DNA from 3 places in the Bacillus sp. KH172YL63 genome. Region 2 is predicted to be linked to each of the others. Evidence: predicted binding sites of a transcription regulator. Region 2 holds the regulator's gene; each other region holds the start of a gene.
The links. The regulator Rex, encoded in region 2, represses fermentation and respiration genes when NADH is low (regulators of the CRP and FNR family bind a similar motif). The targets are predictions, from matches to a motif close to TTGTGAAATATTTCACAA.

Region 1: KH172YL63_RS05065 (L-lactate dehydrogenase) is a predicted target of Rex. The motif match lies at 7,441-7,458, and genes of this name have one in related genera.
Region 3: KH172YL63_RS13160 (cytochrome c oxidase subunit 2A) is a predicted target of Rex. The motif match lies at 1,753-1,770, and genes of this name have one in related genera.

Annotation. Positions count from the first base shown of each region.
Region 1 is NZ_AP022842.1:1,005,208-1,015,517, forward strand. Features, by position in the region: gene yhbH (sporulation protein YhbH) at 1-1,093, shown strand, start outside; gene KH172YL63_RS05030 (STAS domain-containing protein) at 1,217-1,708, shown strand; gene rpiA (ribose-5-phosphate isomerase RpiA) at 1,763-2,431, opposite strand; gene KH172YL63_RS05040 (YciI family protein) at 2,567-2,872, shown strand; gene KH172YL63_RS05045 (phosphotransferase enzyme family protein) at 2,897-3,919, shown strand; gene proC (pyrroline-5-carboxylate reductase) at 4,034-4,840, shown strand; gene KH172YL63_RS05055 (SIMPL domain-containing protein) at 5,109-5,762, opposite strand; gene KH172YL63_RS05060 (hypothetical protein) at 5,764-6,324, opposite strand; gene KH172YL63_RS05065 (L-lactate dehydrogenase) at 6,414-7,364, opposite strand; gene KH172YL63_RS05070 (GNAT family N-acetyltransferase) at 7,673-8,209, shown strand; gene KH172YL63_RS05075 (tetratricopeptide repeat protein) at 8,223-8,705, shown strand; gene KH172YL63_RS05080 (histidine phosphatase family protein) at 8,766-9,335, shown strand; gene KH172YL63_RS05085 (NCS2 family permease) at 9,376-10,310, opposite strand, start outside.
Region 2 is NZ_AP022842.1:265,567-275,876, reverse strand. Features, by position in the region: gene groL (chaperonin GroEL) at 1-1,302, opposite strand, end outside; gene groES (co-chaperone GroES) at 1,358-1,645, opposite strand; gene KH172YL63_RS01535 (CPBP family intramembrane glutamic endopeptidase) at 1,960-2,703, shown strand; gene KH172YL63_RS01530 (YdiK family protein) at 2,700-2,912, shown strand; gene tatC (twin-arginine translocase subunit TatC) at 2,922-3,695, opposite strand; gene KH172YL63_RS01520 (twin-arginine translocase TatA/TatE family subunit) at 3,711-3,881, opposite strand; gene KH172YL63_RS01515 (redox-sensing transcriptional repressor Rex) at 3,936-4,613, opposite strand; gene KH172YL63_RS01510 (ABC-F family ATP-binding cassette domain-containing protein) at 4,804-6,747, shown strand; gene tsaD (tRNA (adenosine(37)-N6)-threonylcarbamoyltransferase complex transferase subunit TsaD) at 7,179-8,195, opposite strand; gene rimI (ribosomal protein S18-alanine N-acetyltransferase) at 8,192-8,629, opposite strand; gene tsaB (tRNA (adenosine(37)-N6)-threonylcarbamoyltransferase complex dimerization subunit type 1 TsaB) at 8,653-9,348, opposite strand; gene tsaE (tRNA (adenosine(37)-N6)-threonylcarbamoyltransferase complex ATPase subunit type 1 TsaE) at 9,345-9,800, opposite strand; tRNA gene KH172YL63_RS01485 (tRNA-Asp) at 9,968-10,044, opposite strand; tRNA gene KH172YL63_RS01480 (tRNA-Met) at 10,124-10,197, opposite strand; rRNA gene rrf (5S ribosomal RNA) at 10,273-10,310, opposite strand, start outside.
Region 3 is NZ_AP022842.1:2,567,119-2,577,428, reverse strand. Features, by position in the region: gene KH172YL63_RS13170 (b(o/a)3-type cytochrome-c oxidase subunit 1) at 1-1,035, opposite strand, end outside; gene KH172YL63_RS13165 (cytochrome c oxidase subunit II) at 1,036-1,512, opposite strand; gene KH172YL63_RS13160 (cytochrome c oxidase subunit 2A) at 1,531-1,680, opposite strand; gene KH172YL63_RS21755 (hypothetical protein) at 1,888-2,022, shown strand; gene KH172YL63_RS13155 (SDR family NAD(P)-dependent oxidoreductase) at 2,095-2,865, shown strand; gene KH172YL63_RS13150 (chemotaxis protein CheX) at 3,015-3,467, opposite strand; gene KH172YL63_RS13145 (type III polyketide synthase) at 3,649-4,719, shown strand; gene KH172YL63_RS13140 (isoprenylcysteine carboxyl methyltransferase family protein) at 4,723-5,286, shown strand; gene KH172YL63_RS13135 (dynamin family protein) at 5,727-9,338, shown strand; gene KH172YL63_RS13130 (hypothetical protein) at 9,354-9,536, shown strand; gene KH172YL63_RS13125 (sulfurtransferase) at 9,563-10,310, shown strand, end outside.

The DNA.
Region 1 (10,310 bases), 740 kb from region 2:
GCAAAGGCATCAAGAGAAAGTACAGGATGCGATCCGCAATAATTTACCTGACTTGATTACAGAAGAGAACATTGTGATGTCCAATGGCCGCGATGTCGTCAAAATCCCGATTCGTTCGTTAGATGAATATAAAATTCGATACAACTATGATAAGAATAAACACGTCGGGCAGGGAGACGGTGAGAGCCAGGTAGGGGACGTCATCGCCAGGGACGGATCCCAACAGCAGCAGGGTCCCGGAAAAGGCCAGGGTGCAGGGGACAAAGCCGGTGAAGATTATTATGAAGCAGAAGTTTCGATGCTTGAAATCGAGGAAGCGTTATTCAGTCAATTGGAGCTGCCGAATCTGAAGAAGAAGGAGCAGGATGTTCAAACCGTCGAGCACATCGAGTTCAATGATATCCGGAAAACGGGACTGATGGGGAATATTGATAAAAAGAAGACGATGATGTCGGCCTTTAAGAGGAATGCCATGAAAGGTACTCCCGGATTTCACCCGATTTTCACGGAGGATCTGAAGTTCAGGACATGGAATGAAGTGTTGAAGCCCGAATCCAAGGCAGTCGTGTTGGCGATGATGGATACAAGTGGAAGTATGGGCGTATGGGAGAAGTATATGGCACGGAGTTTCTTCTTCTGGATGACCCGGTTCTTACGGACAAAATATGAAACGGTGGAGATAGAATTCATCGCCCATCACACCGAAGCCAAAGTCGTGTCTGAGGAACACTTCTTCTCGAAAGGTGAAAGCGGCGGGACCATCTGTTCATCCGCCTACCGGAAAGCGTTGGAGCTGATCGACGGTAAATACCCGCCGAGCCGTTATAACATTTATCCGTTCCATTTCTCAGACGGGGATAATCTGACATCGGATAACGTCAGGTGTGTGAAGCTCGTGGAAGAGTTGATAAAAGTGTCCAGCATGTTCGGATACGGGGAAGTAAATCAGTATAATCGTCATTCGACCTTGATGTCGGCTTATAAAAATATTAAAAATGATGACTTCCGATACTACATCCTCAAGCAAAAAGCCGATGTGTTCCATGCGATGAAAAGTTTCTTCCACAAGGACGAGGAAAAAGCCTTCGCTTGAGAAAAACCAGCCGATGAGGCTGGTTTTTCACTATGATTCTCTATACATATGATTAGGTGATGAAGCAGCAAAATGCTAGAATAGAAAATAGCTATGAAAATATCAACATACGGTGAGGTTATCATGACGACTGAAAATCAGGAAATTATGCAATTAAAAAAGGAAGTACAAGATTTGAAAGACCAGCTGGCCCAGGCTGAACAGCTGATTATGGACATCTCTGCCCCGATCATTCCATCGATCGTTCCGGAAACGATTCTGATTCCCATCACGGGCAAGCTCAGTCCTGAGCGGTTTGAGAGGATCATTTCAAAGATTTTGGATGTGTCCTACGGTGAGGAGATTCATACCATCATCGTCGACTTTTCGGCCATTTCAGAAAAAGAAATCGGTGAAACAGATATTTTTGGCACCTATATCGATAATATGGCTAAAGCCATTGGATTGATGGGAATCGAGACCCTTTTTGTCGGATTCACCCCGGCACTGACCCAGGTGATGATCAATTCCGGTGTGAGCGAGCTGCAGGGAATCAAAACATTCCTCACATTCCGGACAGCACTTCAGTATTTGATGAGAGAAAAAGACCTGGAATTTCAGAATGTCAATCAATAACATCAAACAGACAGGTCAATGAAAAGAGGGGGGCATCTGATGCTCCCCCTCTTTTTATTTGTCATCAGGGACGAGTATCTCCACCCCATCCTCTTTTCCTACGATGACCTTGTCAGCCATGCCTGTGAAGAGTCCTGTTTCGATGACGCCTGTCAGCTGTTTTAATTCCCTGTGAAGTTTAACCGGATCACCGATTGATGAGAAATCACAATCGAGAATGTAGTTCCCGTTATCTGTGAGGAAGACATCAAGCCCCTTCTTTCTTAAGACCGGATTGCACCCGAATTCGGCCAATGACTTTGCCGTCATCTCCCATCCGAATGGAACGACCTCAACAGGGAGGGGGAATGAACCAAGGACAGGCACCAGTTTGGACTCATCGATCACAACGATGAAGGATTTCGTGAACATGTCCACAAACTTCTCCCTGAGGAGTGCCCCGCCTCCGCCTTTAATCAAATGAAAATCAGGATCAACTTCATCGGCACCATCGATTGACAGATCCAGGGATTCCACTTCTGCAAAAGAAGTCAGGGGAATGCCTGCCTCTTTAGCAAGACGCGCTGTTTCTTCTGATGAGGGAATCGCTTTGATCTGCAATCCCTGAGAGATGCGTTCCCCTATCTTTTTGATCGTCCAATAGACCGTGGACCCAGAGCCAAGCCCTATCGTCATGCCGTCCTTTATCTCCTCGACCGCTTTCTCTCCGGCTGCTCTTTTCATGAATATACCCCTTTCAGACTTGGATTGATTTGAATATTATACGAATATGGGATGAAAAGAAAGAAGCGCGGCTTGTGGAATAAAGGATTTCACTTCAGGAAAGTCGTATATGTTAGGAAGAAAGGAGGCTGTGAAATGGAATTCATCTATATGTTAAAACTGATTCCCCGTTTATTTAAAGAGGAAAACTGGACGGCCAAGGACGAGGAAATCGTCCAACGGCATTTCTCCAGGTTGAAAGAATGGACCGATCAAGGCGTGGTAACGCTCGCAGGCCGGACATTGAATGAAGAGGAGAATGCCTTCGGGATCGTGATCTTTGAAGCGGAAGGGGAGGAATCTGCAAGGACTTTCATGAATGAGGACCCGGCTGTAAAAGAAGGAATCATGACTGCCGAGCTGTTTCCGTATCGGATCGCGCTGTTAAAAGAAAACCGGTAATCGTCCAGGATTGGAGGAGAATGTATGGAGAAGTGGATAGAGGAACTGTTTACCGGGGAGATATTGGCTGATGCCGCATCCCGGTTTGGTTGTGATGTGAAAGAAGCGAAAAAGCTCGGGGACTTTGAAAACTATGTGTATGAAGTCCATAAAGAGGAGAGCCCGTATATTCTCCGGCTCACACACAGTTCACATCGCTCAAAAGAAGAAGTCGAAGCGGAACTGAATTGGGTCAATTATTTACATAAGCACGGTGTGACCGTCTCTTTGGTCAACCGTTCGGAAGCGGGGAACCTGGTGGAAGTCATTGAAGCCGGGGAAACCCAATTTTACATTTGTTTATTTGATAAAGCTCCAGGACATCCGGTGAAAATAAATGATCCTTTGTTTGATGATCCCTTATTTTATCTGTGGGGTAAGCTGACAGGCCATATGCACAGGGTGACGAAGGAATATGAGCCTGACGGTACCCGCCGTGAACGATGGGATGAAGATGATGTGCTGGATTTTAAAAAGTATGTAACGTCTACAGAAGACAAGGAAATCGTAGAGAAGGGTCACCGCACGAAAGAAATCATCTCCCGCTTCCCAGAGACAAAGGATTCTTTCGGACTGATCCATTCTGATATCCACCCTGGGAACTTCTTTTATCATGAAGGTGACCTGCATGTGTTTGACTTTGATGACAGTTCACAGTTTTACTTTATGAGTGATGTGGCCATCCCCCTTTATTATTCTGTTTGGTGGAAGTACAGAAATGAGACGTTAGAGGATCGGAGCAGATTCGGAGAAAGGTTCCTCGTTTCGTTCTTGAAAGGGTATAGGACAGAATGTGATGTGGAGAATGAATGGGTGGAACGGATTCCCCATTTCCTGCTGCTGAGGGACCTGACGTTATATTCGGTTTTTCATAAAAAATGGGATCTCACAAACTTATCTGAAGCCGAGGAGTCATTGATCCATCAGCTCCGGGATCGATTGGTGAAAGATGAACCGATCGCAGAGCTCGACTACCGCAAAATCCTTGATGAAGTAAGAATGGCATAGGCCGGGAGGAATGTTCCTCCGGGCTTTTTTCTTAGTGGAGGAAGATTTTAATCAGGGGAAAAGTCTGGTAGAATGCAAAAGACTATGTACATATCAACAGATGAGGTGAAACAAATGGATAAAACCATTGGATTTATAGGATGCGGCAATATGGCGCAAGCAATCTTAGGGGGCATACTGCATGCAGGACTCGTCGATAAACGGGCCATACGTGCCAGTGCAAGGACTAAAGCAACACTCGAGAAGGTAGCGGAGCAGTTCGGAGTGGAAACGACCGTTGATAATCAAGCGGTTGCTTCAGTTTCTGATATCGTGTTCCTTGCCGTCAAACCGGATCAATACGGTGTGCTGATCGAAGAAATCAAAGATTCTCTGAAGGAGGACGCCATCATCATGACCATTGCAGCCGGCATCACGATTGACTGGATGGAGAAGAAGCTGTCACCATCTATGAAAATCGTACGGACGATGCCGAATACACCGTCCCTGGTCGGGGAAGGGATGACCGCTTATTGCGTGAATGGAGCGGTGACAGAATCGGACCTTGAAGCTGTGCAGGCAACGCTCGAAAGCTTCGGAAAAGCAGAGAAGGTGGACGAAGGGATGATGGACGCGATTCCCGCCGTCAGCGGGTCATCCCCTGCTTATGTATTCATGTTCATCGAAGCACTGGCCGATGGAGCGGTCCTGCAGGGAATCCCGAGAAAACAAGCGTATCAGCTCGCGTCCCAGGCCGTGCTCGGAGCAGCCAAAATGGTCCTGGAAACAGGCACCCATCCCGGCGAATTGAAAGATGCCGTATGCTCCCCGGGCGGCGCAACGATCGAAGCCGTCGCAGCCCTCGAGAAAAATCAGTTCAGAGGCACAATCCTTTCTGCCATGGAGGCATGCGGGAAGAAGTCTAGGTCCTTAGGGGAGTAGGGGTGTCAGGTTGGATTTAGGGAGCGGGGAGAGGAAGGAGATTGTGGATTTTTTGGGAGTGACGCATAAACCGTTGAGGGTGACGCATAAACGGGGAAAGTGACGCATAAACCAAAATCCAAACATTATCAAACAATCTATCTCTGAAAATAACAACAAAAATTCCGCTTGAATCAAAAAGCAAACCAGATTCTATATCCAAGTAATCCCTTCACAACACAAATCATAACGAAAACCTGCCGGAGTAGTGTCTACTTCGGCAGGTTTTTTATTGTGTCTTGAATTCGACCGTGATACTGGCAGTTACCCCGATTTGTCCTGGCTGTACCGGTGTGCTTTCGTCGGCAGCTTTGAGGTAGGCGACGTTCATCGAGGATGGCATTCCGATCGTCGATTGTTCTGTAATGGATGCAGGCTGGGGGTTGAGGTGTTGATTCGATTGGTTTGCCAGTGTGAGTGCTTTTTGGTACGCCTTTTGATAGGCAGAGGCAAGTGCCTGCTGGTAGGCTTCAATGGGGTTGGAATGGACAAATTGGATGTTTTCGATCCGGTTGGCACCGTTTTTTAAGGCGTCGTCAAGGATCGTCCCCACTTTTTCAAGGTTTTGAATCGTCACTCGATATATCTGACGAACCTCATATCCGGTGAAAACCTGCTTCCCATTATCATAATTGTACTGGGGGTTCACCTGATAGGAGGAGGTTTGGATGTCTTTCTTGAGGACACCGTTAGCCATCAGTGATTGCATGACGCTGCTTGATTGCTGTTGATTCAGTTGTTGAGCAGTCTGTAAATCTTCATCCTTTGTGACGATGCCAATGGAAACAACGGCTTGATCGGGATCGATATACATCGTGTGATCTCCTGAAACGGTGATTGTTCCGGGATTTGCGGTGGTTCGGTAGGAAGGATATGAATACATTTTACACGCACGTAAAGGATTCGATTTTATCTAAATCGATGCCGTAGTATACCCATGTGAAGCCGATCCATCTCCAGCCTGCAATTGAACGGTGTCCGATATATACCGGATAGAACCAGAAGGAATCTCTTTTGAGCCATATATAGGTGTAGTGGAATAAGCATCTTCTGATCGCGCCGGGATCTACTGCATAGAGGCCTGGACTGCCCTGCGTCCCTTGAACTGCCGTCTTTTGCGGCTGGAAATTCGGTGGCGGTCCGGGTGGATGTTGGTTTTGGCCGCCATGGCCGCCGGATGGTGGTGGGGAATCAGGTGCCCCTTGGCCGCCACCTGGAAAACCTGGGAAGCCTGGAAAGCTGCCACTGCCAGATCCCTGCCCTTCGCCCGGAAAACCAGGGAACCCGTTGCCTGATCCCTGCCCTCCGCCGGGAAAGCCAGGAAACCCGCTGCCAGAGCCCTGCCCTCCGCCCGGAAAACCAGGGAACCCACTGCCAGATCCCTGTCCTCCACCGGGAAAACCAGGGAATCCGCCTCCTGGGAATAGTTGTCTGTGACCGTACATAGAAGAACCTCCTCATAAAGAATTCTCTTTATCTTATGAGGAGGTCCGATGGGCGTGCGTGTCTATTCAATTGAGAAATGATTGCCTGATTAAGATTCCATTGCTTTATCGATGACGCTTTTTAACGTAGCTGCAGAATGGGCGAATTGCGCCTTCTCTTTTTCATTCAATGGCAGATCAACGACCTTGCGGATCCCTTCACGATTGATGATGGCAGGAACCCCGATGTAGATGTCGTTTTGATCGTACTCTCCCTCTAAAAGGGCAGATACAGTTAGAATGCTGTTCTCATTGTTAAAAATGGCCTTTGTAATCCGTGCAAGACCCATGGCGATGCCATAATAGGTGGCCCCTTTGCGTTCGATGATTTGATATGCCGCATCCCTTACGTTGACGAAGATGTCTTCGAGCTTGTTCTGCACTTCTTCATTTTCCATATCGATCAACTCGCTCAGTTGACTGGCACCGACGGTTGTATGACTCCATACCGGGAACTCAGTGTCGCCATGTTCCCCCATGATATAGGCGTGGATATTCCGGGTATCGATATCGAAATGCTCACCGACCAGGTATCGGAGTCTTGCTGTATCAAGGATCGTACCAGAACCAATCACCCTTTCCTTTGGCAGCCCGGAGAATTTCCAGGTTGCGTAAGTCAAGATATCTACGGGGTTTGTTGCTACAAGGAATATTCCGTTGAAGCCGCTCGCCATGACAGAGTCTACGATTGTTTTAAAGATCTTCACGTTTTTCTCCACAAGGTCCAGTCGTGTTTCACCAGGCTGCTGATTTGCTCCAGCCGTGATCACGACAAGATCGGCATCCTTACAGTCGCTGTAGTCCCCGGCAGATATCTTCATTTGGGGAGCGAAGGCAAGTCCGTGGTTCAAATCACGAGCATCTCCATCTGCTTTTTCCTTATTCAGATCAATCATCACAAGCTCATGAGCAATTCCTTGATTAAGCAGGGCGAAGGCATAACTTGAACCAACAAACCCTGTGCCGATTAACGCTACTTTATTTGTGCATTTAATTGTCATCCGTCATCACCTATCCACAAATTATTTGAACAATACGCATCCGTTTGAATGGATGTAGAAAAGAAGAAAACATATATTGTGAAGTAATTCACAATATAATCATAACATGAATCACTGTGATATTCTACTCCTTCATCCATTATACTATACGTATATGTGAAGTAATTCACAAATATGTCATAGCTTAGAGGGACGGACCTTGATTCCTAGGACCTGGTCCTAGGAATCAAGGTCCGTCCCTCAAAAAAAGGGTTTTGTCTCAGTGATGATGAATGTATAGGAAAGAGTGTGTGATGGGGGTGTATGGTATGGATGTGAGGAATGGTGAGTTGGTGATCCGCCCTTTGGAGGAGGGGGATAAGCATTTGCTGGTGAGGTGGCTGTCAGATCCTGTGGTGCTTGAATTCTATGAAGGCAGGGATCAATCGTTCACACTGGAAATGGTGGAGGAGAAATTTTTTGCGGACAGGGGTGTTATGAGCTGTCTCGTTCTCTATGAGGGAAGGGAGATCGGATACTTACAATATTATCCCCTTGATGAAGAAACGATGATCCGCTACGGCTACACGAATCTGGATGAAGTGATTTATGGAACGGATCAATTCATCGGGGAGGCTGTGTATTGGAACAGAGGAGTCGGCACGAAGATGATCAAGGCAGTGGTCGAGTATTTGCTTCAGAAGGAGGGTGTTCACCGGCTGGTGATGGACCCGATGACGTGGAACACCAGGGCGATCCGCTGCTATGAGAAATGCGGGTACAGCAAAGCCCGGATTCTATCGGAGAATGAGCTTCACGAAGGGAAGTATCACGATTGCTGGCTGATGGAGTACATTCCCGAATAAGGAGGAATGAAGGATGAGCAGGATTGAAGAAGCCGTTTCATTGAGGGGAACGGGTAATCATGAAGCGTCTATAAAGAAATGGAAGCAATTGATCGAGGAAGATCCGAAAGTCGGATACCTCCACTATCAATGTGCCTGGACCCATGATGCGATGGGCTGTGAAAGGGAAGCGGTCACTTATTATGAAGAGGCGATCCGGCTGGGATTGACGGACCTTCATCTGCAGGGCGCTTATATCGGGTTGGGAAGTACATATCGGTCATTGGGTGAATATGGGAAGAGCCGATCCGTTTTAAAGGAAGGCATGGAGCGGTTTCCCGACAATAACGGGTTGAAGGTTTTTTACGCCATGGCCCTGTATCATCTCGACGGGCACAAAGAGGCGATGGAGCATCTTCTCACCTGTATCGTGGACACGTCACAAGACGAAACGATCCAGCCTTACAAAAGGGCGATCGCCTTTTATTCAACACAATTGGATAAGGTATGGGACTAGGAAAGGCTGTTAGAGGTAGCAGCTTTTTCATTTTTTTAGATGAAAAAGGAGGGGACGAATGTGACCAGGTTGTACTTTGCGAGGCACGCTCATTCGGTTTATACACCGGAGGAACGGACGAGGCCTTTATCGGAAAAAGGAAAACGGGATGCAAAGATTGTGACTGAACTATTAATGAAAGAAAACATCGATGTTGTCTGTTCAAGTCCTTACCAGAGAGCGATTGAAACGGTGGAAGGGATCGCACATCACATCGGTCAGGATATCAGGATGGTGGAGGAAATGAAGGAGAGGACGTTATCGGGTGAGCCTGTGGATGACTTTCAGCAGGCGATTTCGAAAGTATGGGGAGACCCGGCCTTTTCATTCGAAGGGGGAGAGTCGAATGCTACCGCTCAAAAAAGGGGCGTACAGGGGATATTTAACCTGCTGGAAGAATATAATGGGAAAAACGTCGCAGTCGGAACCCATGGAAACATCATGGTGCTCATCATGAATCACTTCGATGAAAGCTATGATGTGAATTTTTGGAGAGCGCTTGAGATGCCTGATATTTATTGCTTAACCTTTGAAGGGCGAACGCTGCAGAATGTCAGAAGAGTGTGGACAGAGCAGGCAGGAATACTATAAAAAAAGACCGTTCGCTCTGAACGGTCTTTCAGTATCTTCATTAATGAGGCAGGAATGCCAATTGATAGAAGAATAGAACGGCAAAGATATACACAAGTGGATGAACTTGCTTCCACTGACCTTTGACAACTTTCAGTATTGGATAGGAAATGAAGCCCAATGCAATACCTGTTGCAATGCTTGATGTCAGCGGCATGCTCAGGATGATGAGGAAAGCAGGGAAGGCTTCATCAAGCTGATCCCATGAAATCTTTGAAATGCTTCCCATCATCAGACTTCCTACGATGATCAGTGCCGGTGCCGTGATGGCTGCAATCCCGGATACTGAGCTGACAAGCGGGCCGAAGAAAGCTGACGCAATGAATAAGATTGAAACGGTCAACGTTGTCAGTCCGGTTCTTCCTCCTGCAGAAACCCCTGCTGAAGATTCAATGTAAGCAGATGTCGGGCTCGTACCGAACATTGCCCCGACAGTCGTTGCGACTGAATCAGCGAGAAGTGCCTGTCTCGCACGAGGAAGTGTATTGCCTTTCATGAGTCCCGCCTGCTGGGCAACTCCGATCATTGTACCAGTCGTATCGAAAATCGTGACAAGTAAGAAGGAGAAGACTACGGCATATAAACCATATTGGAAAACGTCAGCAAACGCCGTAATCGGATTTGCGACAATCAGTCCTTCAGGCAGATGAGGAAGGGCGACAAACCCATCCTTAAAGGATAACTCGCCTGTGAAATACGCGATCATCCCTGTGACGATCATCCCGATAAACAGGGCACCGTGCACATTCAAGACCATCAGAATCAACGTGACCGCAAGACCGGTCAATGCAAGGATCGCTGAAGAAGAATGGAGATCACCGAGCTGCACAAGGTTCGTCGGGTGAGCCTGGATAAGGCCGGTCAGACGCAATCCGATGAAGGCAATGAACAACCCGATCCCTGCTGTAATTCCGTGCTTCAAATTTTGCGGAATCG
Region 2 (10,310 bases):
TGCTACGTCAGAATCCGCTTCGATTGATGCTACTTTGTTGTATACGTTCACAAGTGCCGTACCACCACCGGATACGATACCTTCTTCTACTGCTGCACGAGTAGAGTTCAGGGCGTCTTCGATGCGTAGTTTACGCTCTTTAAGCTCAGTTTCAGTTGCAGCTCCGACTTTCACGACTGCCACTCCGCCTGCAAGCTTAGCAAGGCGCTCTTGTAATTTTTCTTTATCGAACTCAGAAGTTGATTCTTCTAATTGAGCACGGATTTGGTTTACGCGGGCTGCGATTTTTTCTGGATCTCCAGAGCCTTCTACGACAGTCGTGTTTTCTTTCGTTACGACTACTTTCGCAGCGCGGCCAAGTTGAGTGATGTTCGCAGATTTAAGGTCTAAGCCTAGATCTTCTGTGATCACTTCTCCACCAGTAAGAACCGCTAAGTCTTCAAGCATTGCTTTACGACGGTCACCGAAGCCAGGAGCTTTAACCGCTACAGCGTTGAATGTTCCGCGAAGTTTGTTCACAACAAGTGTTGCTAGCGCTTCGCCTTCAACATCTTCAGCTACCATTAGTAATGGCTTACCTTGTTGTACTACTTGCTCAAGAACAGGAAGTACTTCCTGGATGTTTCCGATTTTCTTGTCAGTGATTAAGATGTATGGATTCTCTAAGACAGCTTCCATTTTATCAGAATCAGTAACCATGTATGGAGATGCATATCCACGGTCGAACTGCATTCCTTCCACTACGTCAAGCTCAGTAGTGAAACCTTTAGATTCTTCGATTGTGATAACGCCGTCGTTTCCAACGCGCTCCATTGCTTCTGCAATCAGTTGACCGACTTCTTCGTCAGCTGCTGAGATTGCCGCAACTTGAGCGATGGAATCTTTGCCTTCGATCGGCTTAGAGATCACTTTTAATTCTTCGATAGCAGCTTGAACCGCTTTTTCGATACCTTTACGGACGCCGACAGGGTTCGCACCAGCTGTTACGTTTTTAAGACCTTCACGGATCATCGCTTGCGCTAGGACCGTTGCAGTCGTTGTACCGTCACCGGCAATTTCGTTTGTTTTGCTTGCTACTTCAGCAACCAGCTTTGCACCCATGTTTTCGAATGCATCTTCTAGTTCGATTTCTTTTGCGATTGTCACACCGTCATTTGTGATAAGCGGTGAACCGAATTTCTTCTCAAGTACCACGTTACGTCCTTTTGGTCCAAGAGTTACTTTTACTGCATTTGCTAATTGATCGACACCGCGAAGCATGGAACGACGTGCTTCTTCGCTGAATTTAATATCTTTAGCCATTGATAAAGTCCTCCTCTTATTTAAATAATGTATGATTTTTTATACGGAAATTTAATTATTCGCCAACTACAGCCAGAATATCGCTATCGCGAAGGATCAGGTATTCTGTGCCTTGGTATTTCACTTCTGTACCAGCGTATTTAGAGAAAATGATCCGATCGCCGACAGCTACCTCAAGAGCAACGCGCTCACCGTTGTCAAGAATGCGACCAGTACCTACAGCCAACACTTTACCTTCTTGTGGCTTTTCCTTTGCGGAATCCGGTAGCACAATACCGCTTGCTGTTTTTTCTTCTGACTCAACTAGCTCGATAACGACGCGATCACCTAGTGGTTTTAACAAGTGAAACAACCTCCTTGAAATATGTAAATATTTTTATTAGCACTCGCACTCTGTGAGTGCTAACACAATTATTATATTAATTAATTCGTTTTCATTTTGCAAGAGTCCTGCTTAAAATTTTTTTCGTCATTTTTCTCTTTTTTTCACACCCTCCTATCCTATGCCTGCTTCCCTGCGTTTATTCTTCAGGCATCGGGAAGAATAAACCCCTCAGATTTGAACAGTTCCCCTTTTCTTAGTAGAATTGTACAAGAGTAAGTTCAAGACGAAGCATAGTTGTCGCTCATCATACAGGTGCTAAAGGAGATCAAGCGTTGAAAAAACATTTTGGATATATTTTAATTACCTATATTGTTATGCAGCTTTCAAGCATCATCGGCATCCCCTTGCTGCTTAAGATCGGCATCGATGTGCTCGGCCAGCCGGAAGAAGCCGTCAAGAGTGCCGCGCCTGGATACTGGCTTGTCATCAGTTTCACACTGACGCTTCTCGTCGTGTGGGGGATCCTTAGGAAAAGTGAAACAAGTACCCGCCTTGAGCGGAGCGCCCCGCTGGGTGCTGCCCGTTCCACCGTGTGGGCGGTTCTTGGTATCTTCATGGCATTCCTTGCTCAATCGATCGCGATCCAGGTCGAGTATGCACTCGGGATTCAGATGGGATCTGAAAACACCCAGATGATCATCGCCATCATTGAAAAGGTGCCATTATCCATGCTTGTCGCTGCGATCATCGGTCCCATATTAGAAGAGATCGTTTTCAGGAAGATCATTTTTGGCGTCCTATATGAGAAGATGCACTTCTTCTTTGCGGCACTCATCAGCTCGGTCATTTTCGCTCTTGCCCATTTTGAGCCTGAGCATGTGATCCTGTATTCTGCGATGGGCTTCACCTTCGCATTCCTATATGTGAAGACGAAGCGGATCCTCGTACCGATCTTTGCCCACGTCACGATGAATACAACGGTCGTTCTCATGCAGTCCATTTATAAGGATGATATTGAGAAACTGATGAACGAAGCTGAAAAAATACAAGGATTCATTGGAGGATTATTTCTATGAGGAGATCACCATTATTCTCTGGAGTGATCTATCTCCTTCTCGGTGTGCTCTTCACATACTTCGCTGTACAAAACGTACAGAATGATGAAGGTTGGGGATTTTTCACATACATGCTCATCTTCCTGGCAACCCTGGACTTTGGTTCCGGCCTGCGGATGATCATGCTGCATGTTAAGATTAAAAAGCAGATAAACAAAAAAAAGGATTGATCACTGAGATCAATCCTTTTTTATATCTTCGAATCGTTCCATTTCCAGCTTTTGCTCAGCTTCCAACACCTTTTTGTACCCGATCTTGGATATCCATATACTGATTTCATATAGAAGCAGTAAAGGAACCGTCACCATTAAGTGGGAGACGATATCTGGCGGTGTGATGAAGGCCGCAACGACCAGCAGAACGAAGTAAGCCACCTTCCTCATCTGCCCCAGCAGCATCGGCGTCACGATCCCCAAACGAGTGAGGAATAACATGATGACCGGCAGCTGAAACAGGAAACCGAACGGGATGGTAATCTGAAACAAGAAATGAAAGTATTCATTAATTCCAATCACTTGCTGGATATTCAGGTTGGTCGATAACCCCATCATGAACTTCACAACGTATGGAAACAAAATAAAATATGAAAATGACAAACCACCGAGGAACAGCAAAAGGGAAATCGGTATGTAACTGAGTGTCACCTTCCGCTCTCTCTCATATAAGCCTGGACTTACAAATGACCACACCTGGAATAGTATGACGGGTGATGTCAAGATGATCGCAATGAACATGATCATTTCCATATAGATTTTGAGAGGGTCAGTGATCCGAAAGGCGTTCATCGTCAACTCTTTCGCTTCATCGGCGTGTTGCAAATATCGAATCAGCGGCTCTGCGAGAAAGAAACTCACGATGACCGCTAACAAGAAGAAAACGACTACAAACATGAGCCGTTTCTGCAATTCTCCTATATGTTCATAGACTGTCATGTCTCTTTGGCTTTGACTCATGGCGTTCATCCTACCCTACTTAGCTTTTTTGCTGTTATCGTCCTCATCATCTGCTAAGCCCTTTGTTGCATTTTTGAATTCCCGTAAAGTATTACCGGCAGCCTTCCCAAGTTCCGGCAATTTCTTCGGTCCGAAAATTAATAGGGCAACGACTGTTATAAGTACGATACTACCTGCACCTAACATAATGAGACACCTCCTCTTTATTCATTCTATCATAACGTAAATTTGAAAGATTTACTATTCAGTTATCATTCCATCTTGTGACATTTCAGTGTCATCTTCTGAATAGTGTTTCAAGAAGTAAACAAGAGACTGAAGCTCCACCGCCAGGTCGATATGATGGACCCTGATATGGTCCGGTACCGTCAACCTCGCAGGAGTGAAATTTAGGATCCCCTTGATATTCGAAGACACCAACCGGTCTGTGATATTTTGAGCAGAAGACGCCGGAACCGTCAGGATTGCCACTTCAATATCATGCCCAACAAGCTTCTCTTCTAAATCATCAAGGTGAAAGACCGGTACATCCCCGATCTGGGTCCCGACCTTTTCTTCATCCACTTCAAACGCCATCTCGATCTTCGTATTATTATTCTTGATGAAGTTATAATGAAGAAACGCTGTACCGAGATTCCCCACACCGATCAATACCACTTTCGTCAGGGCATCCTGATCAAGCGTTTTTCGGAAGAAGGACAGAAGGTAATTGACGTTATAGCCGTATCCTTTCTTTCCAAGGGCACCGAAATACGAGAAGTCCCTCCGGATCGTGGCAGAATCCACCTTCACCGCTTCACTCAATTCCTTCGAGGAAACCCGTTGCTTTCCGGACGAGTACAGATTTTTAATAAAACGATAGTAAAGCGGAAGCCGCTTGGCCGTTGCCTGTGGAATTTTCGTTGTATCCTGATTCATAATGTATTCCCCCACATCTATTCAAAACCTCTGATACCGCTTCCAAAATAATAAGCGTACAGAATTTATACATTCCATTACCCATCATACACTATATTTTATCCTAAGTGTATGAAGATTAACAGTCGAGTTATTGCCGTTCACCTTTCAAATACGGTACACTAGCACTATGAAATAGAGGTGAAACGTCATGATTCTACTACAAGTGAATCAACTATCAAAAAACTTTGGTGCAGATAATATCCTATCAAATATTAAGCTTGAAATACAGACAAGAGATCGGGTTGCCCTCGTCGGACGGAACGGTGCAGGAAAGTCGACCCTTCTGAAAATCATTGCAGGCCACCTCTCTTACGATTCGGGAGAAATCACGAAACCTAAAGGGGTGACGATCGGTTACCTTGCACAAAATACCGGCCTGGAATCAGATCTTTCAATTTGGGCAGAGATGCTGACCGTTTTCGAAGAGCTGCAGAAGCAGGAGAAACAGCTGAGACATCTTGAGAAACAGATGGCCGACCCTTCCGTTTACGAGCAGGAAGACATCTATCAGCGGGTGTTGAAGGAATATGACGAGCTTCAGGTCCGCTTCAAGGACTCGGGCGGCTACCAGTATGAAGCCGATATCCGCTCGGTGCTCCACGGATTGAACTTCGCCGATTTCGATTATGATACAAAGATCTCCACATTGAGCGGTGGACAGAAGACCCGTCTCGCCCTCGGTAAGCTTCTATTGACGAAGCCGGATATCCTCATCCTCGATGAGCCGACGAACCATCTGGATATCGAAACCCTATCGTGGCTTGAAACCTATCTTCAAAGCTACGAAGGCGCCGTCCTGATCGTTTCCCACGATCGCTACTTCCTGGACAGCGTCGTCAATCAGGTATATGAAATCTCCCGGAACCGGAGTAAGAAATACCACGGGAACTACAGCAAATACTTGGAACAGAAAGCAGAAGACTATGAAAAGGACCTGAAGATGTTCGAACGGCAGCAGCAGGAAGTCGCGAAACTCGAAGACTTCATCCAGCGGAATATCGCCCGTGCCTCCACGACCAAGATGGCACAAAGCCGCCGGAAGAAGCTCGAACGGATGGACATGATGGACAGGCCGCTCGGCGACGAGAAGTCTGCAAACTTCGCCTTCCAAATCGACCGCCAAAGCGGGAACGACGTCCTTCACGTGCAGGACCTCACCATCGGTTACCACGATGAACAGATTTCATCCCACATCGACTTCTCTGTGAAAAAGGGTGACAGCATCGCCCTCGTCGGCCCGAACGGAATCGGTAAATCGACTTTGTTGAAGACGCTGGTGAATAAACTCAAACCGCTTGGCGGGGAATTTAAATTCGGTTCCAACGTATCCATCAGTTACTATGACCAGGAACAGGCTGAACTGTCTTCCAACAAGACCGTATTGAATGAACTATGGGACGAATACCCGATGAAAATGGAAAAAGAGATCCGCACCGTGCTCGGTAACTTCCTTTTCTCCGGTGAAGACGTCCTGAAACCTGTCTCCACATTGAGCGGAGGGGAAAAGGCCCGCCTTGCCCTGTCCAAGCTCATGATGGAACGGGGAAATGTCCTCATCCTTGATGAGCCGACGAACCACCTGGACCTGGACAGCAAAGAAGTATTGGAAAACGCCCTGATCGATTATCCGGGAACGATCCTCTTCGTTTCCCATGACCGGTACTTCATCAATCGCATCGCAACGAAAGTGGTCGAACTGTCCAAAATGGGCTCAACCTCTTATCTTGGCGATTATGACTACTATCTTGAAAAACTGCAGCAGCAGGAAGAGCTTGAGGCACTCGAACGCAGCGAGCAAGGGGTACAGACCAGCCAGTCAGTGACGACACAAAAGCAATCGCATAAGATCGATAAAGAAGCGAAGAAGCTCGAACGTCAACGAAGACGACGGGTGGAAGAAATCGAAGGCCAGATGGAAACACTTGAAACAGACATTCAGGAAAAAGAAGAGCTCCTCTGTGACCCGGAGATATTCCAAGACCATGAAAAGGTCCAGGAATTGAACGACTCCCTCACCAAAGCGAAAGAAGAGCTTGATGAATTATTGGAAGAATGGACGGAACTTGAAGAACTTTTACAAGAAGAACAATAATCCACAGGACTGGGGATAACGATCACTCCAGTCCTTTCTTATTCCACATTGTTATCCACATTCAAAATCCTGATAAAACGTTATTCACACAGTTTTTCCACATAATCCACAACGAAACATGTATTTATCCACAGAAATCATCCTCATTCCCAATCAAAAATATAAAGATTTTTCACATCATGTACACATCTTTCAATAAGTTGTGCACATTTTATCCACAGACTGTTGATAAAAACATATGTTCGCACCGATCAATTGACCTCTCCCCTTGTTATTCACAGCCTATCAACATGTAAGCTTTTTCATTTGGAGGGTATTCCGGAATTAATGTAAAGATTGATGAAAATAGGGACCTGTTTTAAACAGCGATGTATACAACATAACAGTCAATAAAAAAAGCTTAAACGCTCTTCACGTTTAAGCTTCTTTCACTAGAAATTTTCGATATCAAGTCCTGGATTTGCGTTCATATCCATGTTTCCACGTTTTCCTTGTTCATAAAGGACCGTACCGGCAGCGGCAATCATCGCAGCATTATCGGTACATAAGGACAATGGCGGGATGATCAATGCTGCGTCGACATCATGAAACGCTTCCTGCAAAGCAGCCCGCAGTCCTTTATTCGCCGCAACGCCCCCAGCTAATAATACTTGTTCCACACCATATTCCTTCACTGCCTTGACCGTTTTCGTCACCAACACATCGATCACACTGGCCTGGAAGCTCGCAGCCAGATCCTGTGGATGGATGGTCTGTCCCTTTTGCTTCGCATTGTGGAGAGTGTTAATAACTGCTGACTTCAAGCCGCTGAAGCTGAAATCATAAGACCCCTCTTCTAGCCATGCCCGGGGCAGATCAATGACAGGCTCACCTTCGTGTGCAAGACGGTCGATATGCGGTCCACCCGGATAAGGCAGGTTCAATGTTCTGGCCACTTTATCATAGGCTTCTCCGGCAGCATCGTCCCGGGTTTCCCCGATGACTTGAAACGAGCCGTGCTCCTTCATGAGGACCAGCTCGGTGTGACCACCTGATACGACCAATGAGAGAAGTGGGAACTTCATTTCTTCCACTAACCGGTTGGCGTATATATGTCCGGCAATGTGATGGACGCCGACGAGTGGCTTGTTATGGGCAAATGCCAGTGCCTTTGCAGCATTGACGCCGATCAACAGCGCCCCGACCAGCCCGGGACCTTCCGTCACGGCCACACAATCGATTTCCTCCATCGTCATCCCGGCCTGCTCAAGTGCTTCCTCGAGCACAAAGGTCACCTGTTCCACATGGTGACGGGACGCTATTTCCGGCACGACCCCACCAAAGCGTTTATGACTTTCGATTTGAGAAGAAACGATATTCGTCACTATCTCGGTTCCGTTCTTTATAATAGCGACAGCCGTTTCATCACAGCTTGTCTCTATTCCCAACACAAATGTATCTTTTTTCATAAATTCACCCACATTACTAAAGCATCTTCTTGGTTATCCGAATAATAACGCTTTCTGATTCCACCATCCTGAAATCCCAGTTTGCGATACAAATGCTGGGCTGCACCATTTGTGACCCTGACTTCCAACGTCATCGTACGAGCCCCACACTCACCTGCAACATCCATAAGCTTTCTCATGAGCGCCTCACCCACTCCCCGTCCCCGGTAATCCGGCAGGACAGCGACATTTGTGATATGACCCTCATCCACAACAAGCCAGACGCCACAGTAGCCGACGACCCGTTCATCTTCCTCTGCAACAAGATATGTGGATAAGTGATTCTGCTCGATTTCATTCAAGAATGCGTCCCGGCTCCAAGGGATGCTAAAAGATTGATTTTCAATTGCCATCACAGCATCTAAATCGTCAACTGTCATAAATCGTATGTCCATCGCGTAACAATCCTTCATTTCCTTTAGGATTTTCTTTGGGATTCAAGCCATTTTACTTCTGCTTCTGCCATCCGGATATAATTCGGAAGAACGTCGTGTGCAGACATCTCTTCCATCTGGCTCCCGATATAGGCAAGCTCGGAAGGCCGGGGATTATGACTGACAAACGGGGCAAGCTTAGCTTGGTCTCCCATTACTTCTTTAATCACAGACTCGTGGATGCTTACATCATTACCCACAAATAATATATCTTTATCGTAATCCTTTAACTTCCTCACCCAGTCTTCCAGCAGGATATTCCGATCCTCTTCAACGCATGCCAGTCGATCCCCCTGGTACTCATACAGTCCCGTATAGACCTGTCCACGTCTCGCATCGAACAATGGAACGATATAGCCTGGAAAGTATCGGCCCGACGAAGCGAGCGTCGCAAGACTGGACACGGGGATGAGCGGGATGTTCAGTGACCATGCAAGCGTCTTTGCCAGTGTCACACCAATCCGCACACCGGTGTAGGAGCCTGGGCCGTTGGCTACGACGATCTTCGTCAGTTCTGTCGCCTTGATCTCACAATCCTTCAGCAGCTGCTCAATCGCAGGCATCGCCCGTACAGAATGGTTCTTCTTCATATAGGTAATATACTCGCCAATCACCTTATCCTCTCCGACAAGGGCCACCCCTAAAGGATAATTGGAAGTATCGATGGATAAAATCGTCATGCCACAATCTCCTTACACAATTCGCTATATCTCTCTCCCACAGGCTTCAACACGATGCGTCTCGTTGAATCCCCTTCACGGTAAATCGATATGCTTAATAACTCTTCCGGTAACTGATCTTGAATCAAGTGAGCCCACTCAACAACGGTCACACCTTCACCTTCAAAATACTCATCAAATCCCAGATCTTCAAAGGAATCATCCAACCGGTACACATCCATATGGTATAGAGGCAAACGCCCCCGGTATTCTTTAATAATCGTGAAAGTCGGGCTGTTGACAGTCCTCGTCACGCCTAGACCTTTCGCCAAACCCTTGGTAAACGTCGTCTTTCCTGCCCCAAGGTCACCTTTTAACGTCAACACCGCCCCAGGCTTCAGGAGTGATCCCAATCGCTCTGCAAACACACCTGTCTCATCTGGACTCTCGGTTATGATTTCAAACTGATTCATGTTTATCTCCTCAATCGTCTTGTAGGTATAAAAAACCCTTAGGATCGTTTGTTACCCTAAGGGAGAATGTATATATGTAGTTTACCCCTTTTCGGGTATGTGAGTAAAGGATATGATAAATAGACAATAAAAAAAACGAAACAACGTTTCGTTTGAATAAACAAATCTGGCGGTCCGGACGGGACTCGAACCCGCGACCTCCTGCGTGACAGGCAGGCATTCTAACCAACTGAACTACCGGACCAGAGTTTTTTTGCTCTAGCAAAAATAACTATCCATGCGTGACTCATTTAGGATTAGGATATCCTGAGTCAAAAATGGTATTGCGGGGACAGGATTTGAACCTGCGACCTTCGGGTTATGAGCCCGACGAGCTACCGAACTGCTCCACCCCGCGTCGATATAAGTATCACACTCTCCATACTACTATATGTTGAAGTATAAAGATAGTGACTTCATAAAAAAATATTTCGCCTGGCGACGTCCTACTCTCACAGGGGGAGATCCCCC
Region 3 (10,310 bases), 2.0 Mb from region 2:
GAAAGCGACCATACCGATAAATGGAACGGTAAAACGGGCGTCTCCCCATGGCAGTTTTTTGAACCAACCGAATAATCCCGTAGCGCCTTTTGAACGTCCGTACATTTCGAAGGTGGCAAACAGTGAGAATGCGGTCATCAGGGAAGGGATCACCACCATGAATGTCAGGACAACCTGCAGAAATTTCCAGTATGCGTCAATTCCCGGCTCAACCAGCTGATGGTGAAAACCGACAGGGATTGAGAAAAGGAGGAAAAGTATAAACGATAACCGTGCCAGTGAATCGGAAAAGATTTTACCGCCAATGACTTTAGGGATGATAACATACCATGCCATATAAGCGGGAAGCAGCCAGAAATATACGAGCGGGTGACCGAAGTACCAGAATAGAGTCCTGCTGACCAGAACGTCAACACGATCCACAAGTCCAAGAGACCAGGGGAGGAGCTGGAATAATACTGTTCCTGCGACACCGATTGTAGCAACGATCCATAACACGGTGTTGATGATTGCCATGAATGTAAGCAGTGGACTCGGTTGTCCTGGATTTTCTTTCCGCCAGCTGACATATTTCATGATCATTCCAGCCCCGCCGAGCCAGCTGCCGACCACGACGAACGTCAAACCGAGGTAGAAGATCCAATGAGCCTGGAGTGGTGCATAAAATGTATAAAGGACAGTTGCCTCATTGAGGAGAATCATGACGGCCGCCATAGTGGTACCGATAAGCATCACCCAGAATCCAAGCCACCCCATCAGGCGGGCTTTCGGTGAATAGGTGCCGGACGTACGTGAGATGGCAGCATGCTGGAATCCGAGAATGAAAAAGGTTGTGAGGACGAGCCCAAGCAATACGCCGTGAACCGTCAATACCTGATAGTATCCGATCCCTGCTGGAAGGGTGAATCTTCCTGATCTCACCAATACTTGTAATAACCCTGCCAGTCCACCGAGTGCGAGTGCGATGAAGCCGACATAAATATGGGTCATTGCGAGAAGGGCATCTTTTTTGTCAATTTTTACGAACGATTTCATTTAGTCCACCACCTTAATCATCGATTTCATGGAGTGATGTCCCACTCCGCAATATTCATTACACACAACAAGAAATTCCCCAGTCTTATCAAGGGTTGTGGTGTATTCACTGATAAATCCTGGTTCAAGCATCATGTTGATATTTGTGCCAGCCACTTCAAAGCCGTGGACGACATCTTTCGTCGTGGCGATCACCTTCAACGTCGATCCTTTGGGAACTTCAATCTCCCCGGGTGTGTAAAGAAAAGCAGAAGCGACCAATACCAGCTCATAATCCCAATCCTTCCCTTCGACCTTCTTTAAACCTGGTTCGTCAAAAGGAGCGATGTTATCCACGTGTTCTGGGTTGATATAGGCTTTAGCGCTTGGAGGCTGATGACCTTGATGAAAAGCGCTTATACCGAGAATGATTAAAAATAATATAAGAGACCCTGTTCCTAACGTTAACCACCATTTTTCATAACGATGCATGTGCATATGATTCACTCCTTTGAATTAAAAACGATCTAAAAATAGTAGAAACACGCCTAACCATGTAAGGACCAAAAATCCGCCTAATAATAAAACGGAAGTCAGGGTGCCCTTCAGCGATTTGGAATCCTCCAGTTTGACGACCGTTTTATTCTGTAATTCCGGTTTTCCCATTCATCTCATTCCTTCCATCAATTGGATGATTGTATTTATGCTTCTATCGTAACCGCCCTGGTGCATCACAATCTGTGATAAATGTCACACCTGAAGGGTGAATTTGTGAAATAAATGTGAAGTGAAAGAAATGGGCCTTTCAGCCGGTTCATTTGCAGAGAGGTGAAGCATACCGTATAGGAATGAACGAATAGAGGGGGAGACAAGATGGAGAAGTATTACTGCAAACGGTGCTGCCAGATCTTTTCCCAGCGCTTGACCTGTCCGACATGCGAACTGCCGGTAGAAGCAAAGATCCACATTCAAGTTCATCATCAAGACGGGAAAAAAGGCAGCCAGTGAAGTGAACAGAGTTGGGGTTGAGTGGTGGTTGTGATAATATATAGAAGATTCTAAAAAATAGGGTGATAAAACATGTTTATTCCATCATTTTCATTACAGGACAAATTAGCGATTGTAACCGGTGCCGGCCGTGGAATTGGACGGGCAATCAGTATCGGATTGGCAGAAGCGGGGGCTGATGTTGTCCTGTTATCCAGGACGAAAACAGACCTTGAAGAAACGGCTGAAATCATCGAAGGAATGGGAAGGAAGGCATATGTCCTTCAGACAGACGTGACGTCAAAGCAGGAGATCAGTCATGTAGTCCCATACATAGAAGCTCAAGGAAGATCCATCGATATCTTGATAAACAACGCAGGTATGAATATTCGCTCTGCTGCACTGGACGTAACGGAGGAAGAGTGGCAGGTAATCATGGATACCAATTTAAAATCCGCCTTCATGATGAGCCAGGAAGTCGGAAAGCATATGAAAGAGAATGGAAAGGGTAAAATCATCAATATTGCGTCTGTGGCAGGACACGTTGCCCTCCGGACCGGAGTCGTATACGCATCGACCAAAGCTGCGATGATCCAGATGACAAAAGTGCTCGCGTTGGAATGGGGACAATATCAAATCAATGTCAACAGCATCGGACCCTGGTATTTCAGGACCCCTTTGACGAAGAAGCTGCTTGAGGACGAGGAGTATGTCAACGATATTCTCTCAGTCACTCCGCTGAAAAGGATCGGAGAACTTCAAGAACTGGTGGGACCGGCGGTGTTCCTTTCTACCGATGCATCGGATTATATCACCGGACAGACGCTGTTCGTTGATGGCGGCATGACAATCAACGGCTTTTGAAGATAGAAACTAAAAAACCGGCTCCATTCGTCGAATGGAGCCGGTTTTTGCTGTTGATTGGAGTGGGTAAGATGTGACATCAGTCAGCAACTCTACTAATTCAATGGCGTCAGCACTGGCTTGCCCGTGGTGCGACCACAACTCTTCTATTATATTTCAATCATCAATATCACTAAAAAGTCTCCGACATTTTCAATCGTAATAGGAAGTTTCAAAGCTTTGTCAAATCCATACATCTTGGACTGGCCGACAATGACGGTCGGCGGGGTAATGTCAAGTGAATGTCCTGCCTGGGCGAGTAATGTGGCAAGATTACCAGCGATCATATTACCCAACTCCCCGGCGAACGACTCGAGCATTTCCCCTTCAAGCGGCATTCCGAACATGGATGCGCCCAGTGCCTGAAAGGATTCCTCTTCTCCATCTACGATCATCCTGCCGCGTACACCACCGGTAAATCCGATGAGCACGCCAATCTTATGTTGGCTGAAAGGTTCCGTCAACAAAGAGGGCTGCTTCACATCAATATTCATAGGGATGACACTTTTGATTGCCTGTACTGAACTATTTAGTATATCGGTGACACTTTTTGTTAAAATCATGTCGAATCCTCCAGTATTTTGTCATTTTTATCATACCATATTACCTGGTCGGAAAGAATGATTATTTGGAATTGTTTTCATTTTCAAGGGCTTGATGGTGAGGGAAAATCTCTGCTGTGTACATAATGATTGTGTTTCTGGAAATACTATCCTTACTTGGAAGTGCAGGGAGTGAAAGGATATGCCGAAAATCCTGTCTGTTGAAAAAGAAGTACCTCCGGTGAAAATCACCCAGAAAGAAGCTTCGGAATTTGCCAAACAGCTGTTTTCGTCAAGCTTCAAGGATATCGGCCGGCTTATCAATGTGTTTCAAAATGGAGAGATAGAAAGCCGGTATTTCGTTAATGATCTTCAATGGTTTTCGAAAGAACATTCTTTCAGGGAAAAGAATGACGCATACATATGTCATGCTGTGGATCTGGGGAGCAGGGTGATCAGAAAAACCCTTACAGAACACAGGCTCACGATGAATGACATTGATGCCATCATCACGATCTCATCATCTGGGATATCCACCCCGAGCATTGAAGCAAGGATCATGAATTCCCTGCCATTTTCTCCTCATATCAAGCGGATCCCGCTTTGGGGATTGGGGTGCGCAGGGGGAGCAGGCGGACTTGCCCGGGCATATGAATACTGTCTGGCATTTCCTGAGGCGACTGTGCTGGTCCTTTCCATAGAGCTGTGTTCTCTGACATTTCAGCATGGGGACCGGTCTAAGAGTAACTTGATCGGGACATCGCTTTTTGCTGATGGTGTAGCCTGTGCAGTCGTATGTGGAGATGACAGTACTGTACTGGAGGGAGTTTCACAGCCGTTGCCAGCGATCATCGCCACCCAATCAACGCTTCTGGAGGATTCATTGGATGTCATGGGGTGGGAAGTAAAGGACAATGGGCTATATGTGGTGTTTTCAAAAGACATCCCTGCGCTTGTGAAGAATTGGCTCCGTCCCAATGTTGAGGGATTCCTGGACCAACATGGTGTAAAGCTTGGGGGCATCAATCATTTTGTTGCCCATCCTGGAGGAAAGAAAGTGATTGAAGCATACCGGGAAGCGCTTGGCATGGACGAATCGATGACGTCAGAAGCTTTGAAAGTGTTAAAGGAATATGGAAATATGTCTTCTGCGACGATACTTTATGTGCTGAAAGAATTTATGGATAAGGGCTGTTCACGGGGGGATATTGGTTTGGGGACCGCGCTTGGTCCCGGGTTCAGTTCGGAATTATTATTGATGAGGTGGGAATGAGTGCTGTATTTCTTTCTGTTCTTTTCAGTGTTGATCATTCAACGGATTGTGGAAGTTGTGATAGCGAAATCAAATGAGAAATGGATGATAAGGCAGGGAGCGAAAGAATATGGACAGGCCCATTATAAATTGATGGTCGCGATCCATGTAGCCTTTTTCATCTCTTTGTTGATTGAAGGCGGTATAAAGGAATCGGGGGTCAACAGCTATTGGCCATTCCTGCTGTGCGCATTCTTGATCACCCAGATCATGCGGATATGGGTGATCACTTCTTTAGGGAAGTATTGGAATACAAAAATCATCGTGCTGCCGAATGCTGAGTCTGTCAATAAGGGTCCATATAAATACTTGAAACATCCAAACTATTTGATTGTAACGATCGAACTGATCATTGTTCCCTTACTTTTCAATGCGTATTGGACGATGTTCATTTTCGCACTGCTCAATCAGCTCATCCTCTCGGTACGCATTCCCCTGGAGGAGAAAGCTTTACGGAATGAAACAGATTACGGGGAGGTTCACATCCAAACAAAAGGGTGGGGATCACTCATGAAAAAAGAAAAATAATTTTCTTATTGAAAATGATTATCGTTTTTGATAAGATTCTAATTGAAGATGAAAATTATTCTCAGTTATACTTAAATAAAAGGGTGGGGACACAAATGGTATGGTTTTTGATATTGATCACTGTAGTAGCATATGGCTTCGTCATGAAGTTTGTTTTATCTAATGTAATGAAAGATCAGGCACACAATGGGGAAATATCAACATATCGGACCAGTGCAAAACCTTTTAGCCATTCAAACTTGATTCCAACTGAAACAGTACAATAAATTTTCGGCCTCCTTCAATCTGAAGGGGGCTTTTATTTTACCATTTTCCCAAAACTGGATCGGGGCATATACTGGTATCAGCTGAAAGATAGATGTATTCATAGAGAAATTGCGATAAATGCGATAAAATAAAAACGTTATCATTTTCTGAACAACAGAAAGGAACGGAATGAAATGAGTGGCATAAAACAAAAAAGCATACATTTACATAAAAGAATGGAAGAGCTTGCAGCTTATTACGAGCTTTTCAGTCAAAATGGAGACGGTGAACGGGCTGACAAGGTTGAAAGGCTGGCCGAGAAATTGTTCAATGATGAATTGATTCTCGCTTTCTGCGGACACTTCTCCGCAGGGAAGTCAACGATGATCAATCATTTAATGGGAGAGGAAATTCTGCCATCAAGCCCCATCCCGACTAGTGCGAATCTGGTGAAAGTGCACCGTGCCAATGTGGACTTTGCGAAGATTCACTATCATGACTCGGAACCCCTTTACTTTCAGGCACCATACGATTTCTCAACGGTTAAAGAGTATTGTAAAAACGGGGAAGACGTTTATTCAGTTGAGATCGGACGGAGTAGGAGTGAGGTGCCTGAAGGGATCTCGATTCTTGATACACCCGGTGTCGACAGCACTGATGATGCCCACAGACTGTCCACTGAGTCTGCAATCCATCTGGCCGACGCTGTCTTTTACGTCATGGATTACAATCACGTGCAGTCTCAGGTGAACTTCGAATTCACGAAAGAAATGGTCCGCCATGGGGTGAAGCTGTATTTGATCGTGAATATGATTGATAAGCATCAGGAAGAAGAATTAAGCTTCCGTGATTTCAAAGAAAGTGTCAGTTCATCATTCGCATCATGGGGTGTTGTTCCCGACGGCACGTTCTTCACTAGCTTAAGGGATCCACGCCATCCTCACAATAACCTGGTGAAATTTCAGAAGCTGATTGGAGAACAGGTGGATAAGAAAAGCGGTTTGATTGAAGAATCGGCACAATCGGCCATTTCTCAATTGAAGTCCGAACACGAAAGATGGTATGAGGAAGAACTGGAGAAAATCGAACGAAAAGCCAGGGACGTCCTAAGCGAGCATGAATGGAAGAACAAAGAGGGCCTTCTATCATCTGAGAAAAAGCTGATGGATGAAGTGTCAAAAAAGGATGTCTCATCGGTTAAAGAACAGTTTGAGGAGAAGCGAAAGGAAGTCCTCAAGAATGCATATCTCATGCCTTTTGAAACGAGGGAAATGGCGAAAGCCTTTTTGGAAAGCAGACAAAAAGATTTTAAAGTGGGCTTCCTCTTTTCAAAGCAAAAGACCGAAGATGAAAGAGCTGAACGACTGGAGAAGTTCAAAGAAGAAATCAATAGCCGGATTGAATCCCAGCTGGAATGGCATTTAAAAACATTAGGAAAAGACATGGTGAAAGCATATGGGGCAGGCGATTCCGCTGAATGGGATCGATTGACACTTGCGATCGATGAAGTGTTCCTGACTGATTTGATCAAGCCGGGGGCAGGGGTCACAAGTGATTATGTCCTGCAATATTGCGAAGACCTTTCAGAAGCATTGAAAAAAAGGGCGAGGAACGACTCCAATGAAAGAATCCAACGACTCCTGATAGAGTTGGAAACATCTTCTGCCAGGGAGAAGGAGGCTGCTCTAAAAGAACTCCATTTGCTGCAGGAGAAGACCGCCGTCATTTATGAATGGGACGCCATGTCTCATGAAAAGGACACGCAAATCAAACGGATGAGAGCAATCCAAATCGATTCGAAACAGGCTGAGATCATCATTCAAAAATGGAAAGAACGATGGAAGGAAAGAGAAGAAACTTACACAGTTGCATCACAATCCGATTCAAGCCAGCCTAAAGAAGAAAAAACGAAAGCTCCGAAAAGGCATCACCAGGAGAAGGAGCAAAATGAATCTTCTATTGAAGAGGTGACCCAGCGTCTTGATGTCATGACCGATGTGTTCAGAAAATATAAAGGATTTTCAAAAATCGCCGATCACCTGGCAGGTAAGAAGACGCGACTGTCCAATCAATCATTCACGATTGCTTTATTCGGTGCTTTCAGTGCAGGGAAATCTTCATTCGCAAACGCACTTTTAGGGAAGAAAGTCCTCCCTGTCAGCCCGAACCCGACTACTGCCTCTATCAACCGGATCAAGCCTGTATCAGAGGAAGGAAAACATGAGACGGCACATGTCCAAATCAAGACGCATGAGCAGTTGATTCAGGATATCAGCCATTCCCTGACGTTCTTTGACCGAACGGCTGCTTCACTTGATGAAGCGATGGATATCATCCCGGCCCTGTCGAGTGAAGGAAGCGGGAAAGAAAACGTCCATCTTTCTTTCCTTCAGGCTTTCCTAAAGGGCTATCCTTTGTTCAAGGGAAGGCTGGGACAAAAGGTGGAAGCGAACCTGGATGAATATCGGGGGTTTGTTGCCGATGAAACGAAAGCCTGCTTCGTCGAATCCATCGATCTTTATTACGACTGCCCAATCACAAGGCAGGGAATCACCCTGGTTGATACACCAGGGGCTGATTCGATTAATGCAAGGCATACGGGAGTTGCGTTTGAATATATCAAGAATGCTGACGCCATACTGTTTGTCACCTATTACAATCATGCCTTTGCCAAGGCCGATCGTGAATTCCTCATCCAATTGGGACGTGTGAAGGATACATTCGAACTTGATAAAATGTTCTTCATCGTCAATGCCATCGACCTTGCTCGTGATGAGGAAGAAAAGAATGATGTCATCGATTATGTGGAAAACCAGTTGATACAATACGGCATCAGGTTTCCAAGGATCTTCGGGGTCTCTTCCTTGCAGGCCCTGAAAGAAGCCGGTTCAAAGCAGTCTGGAATGGAAGGGTTCAAGCAGGAATTCAACGCTTTCATCGAGAATGAGTTAGTGAGCATGAGCGTGGAATCTGCACAGAATGAACTTGAAAGAGGATTCCATCGTTTTCGGGAATATGTTAGCCATGCATCAAGCGATCAGGACTATAAACAGGAACGAAGCCAACAGCTTAAACAGGCGGCGAAGGAAATTCAGCAGCTTGTCGACAGCCAGTCTGTCGAGCCTCTTACCATTGAAATGATGCAGGAATCCAAAGAGCTTGTCCATTATGTTAAGCAGCGAGTGTTTTTCAGGGTATCAGACTTCTATAAGGAAGCCTTTCACTCAGGATTGTTTTTGCAGTACGCCAATCACTCTCAGGCGATCAGAGAGGGACTGAAGGAATTTCTGGACAGTATCGGCTTCGATCTTGCACAGGAAATGCGGGCTACATCCCTCCGCATCCAGCAGTTCATTGAAAAACAATTAAGTGCCCACTGGACGGTGCTTGAAGGGAAAATACAAGAGGTGGAAAAGGGCCTTGTCCTGTCTCCACAGGAAACACAGTATGAACATACCATTGAATTTGAACATGCATTCAAACAAGCGGATCCGACATCATTTGAAGATGCATTCTCCTCATTCAAAAATCCGAAACAGTTTTTTGAAAAGGGTGGAAAGAAAATCATTCAGGATCAATTGGAATCACGCCTGCAAACGCCTGCCGACAGCTATTTAACAACAGAACAGACGCGCCTTTCTGAATGGGGGGCAACCTATTTGAAAGAGGAATTCAATGCCATCCATAAGGAAGTGAACAGTCAAGTGATGGAGCAGATCCAGTCCCACTTGGATGTGCTGGAAACTGTTCAGGACCTGGATGCATTGCAACGGGATCTGGACTTATTGGAAAAGCATTCTGTGTAAAAGGAGGCGTGAAACGTGGAGAATCCTTATCATTGTTGTGCCACCTGCATTCATATACGAGGGGTGAAGACGGATAAGAAAACCTCGTATGTATGTTCCCGTCTCGGATATGAAACCAAAACGACCTATCAATTCACCTGCTGGGAACCTAAGCGGGAAGTGACGGAATTGATGAAAAAAAGGGGGATGATATCGTGAGCACGTTCGTTGATACTGACTGGCTAATGGAGCATGTGAAGGATGAAAACGTAAGAATCATAGACTGCCGGTTTTCTTTAGGTAACCCGGTGGAAGGGCGTGAACAATACAAACAGGGGCACATCCCCGGCGCCTTATTCTTTGATCTAGAAAAAGACTTATCAGGGCACGTGAAAAAGCACGGAGGACGTCATCCCCTTCCGAATATGAAAAACTTCATACGGAAAGTGGAAAGCGCAGGAATCGGCAATGAATCGACCGTCGTGATCTACGATGATCAGGACGGGGCTTTCGCCGGAAGGTGCTGGTGGTTATTCTCATATATCGGACATGAAGACGTCATGATCCTGAACGGTGGATATGCTGCGTGGAAAAAAGCCGGGGGAGAAACCGATACCGGGGTCCCCCAATACCCACATGAAAACTACCGCCCTCATTTCAACGAGGGCATCATCGCATCCCTCGAGGAAGTCAGGAGTTGTGCAAGAGGGGACAATGATGTCATCCTGATTGATTCAAGGAGCAGTGAAAGATACATCGGAAAAGAAGAACCGATTGACCGGATTCCTGGCCATATCCCCCGGGCTGTCAACTTTCCCTGGACCGATGGGGTGAAGAATGGAAGCTTCACTGGAGAAAAGCATGATGACCGATTTGCCTCTCTTTCAAAAGACTCGCCCATCATTGTGTACTGCGGATCAGGCGTGACGGCCACCGCAAATTTCATCAGCTTAAAGGAAGCTGGGTTCAAACATGTTAAGTTGTACGTAGGAA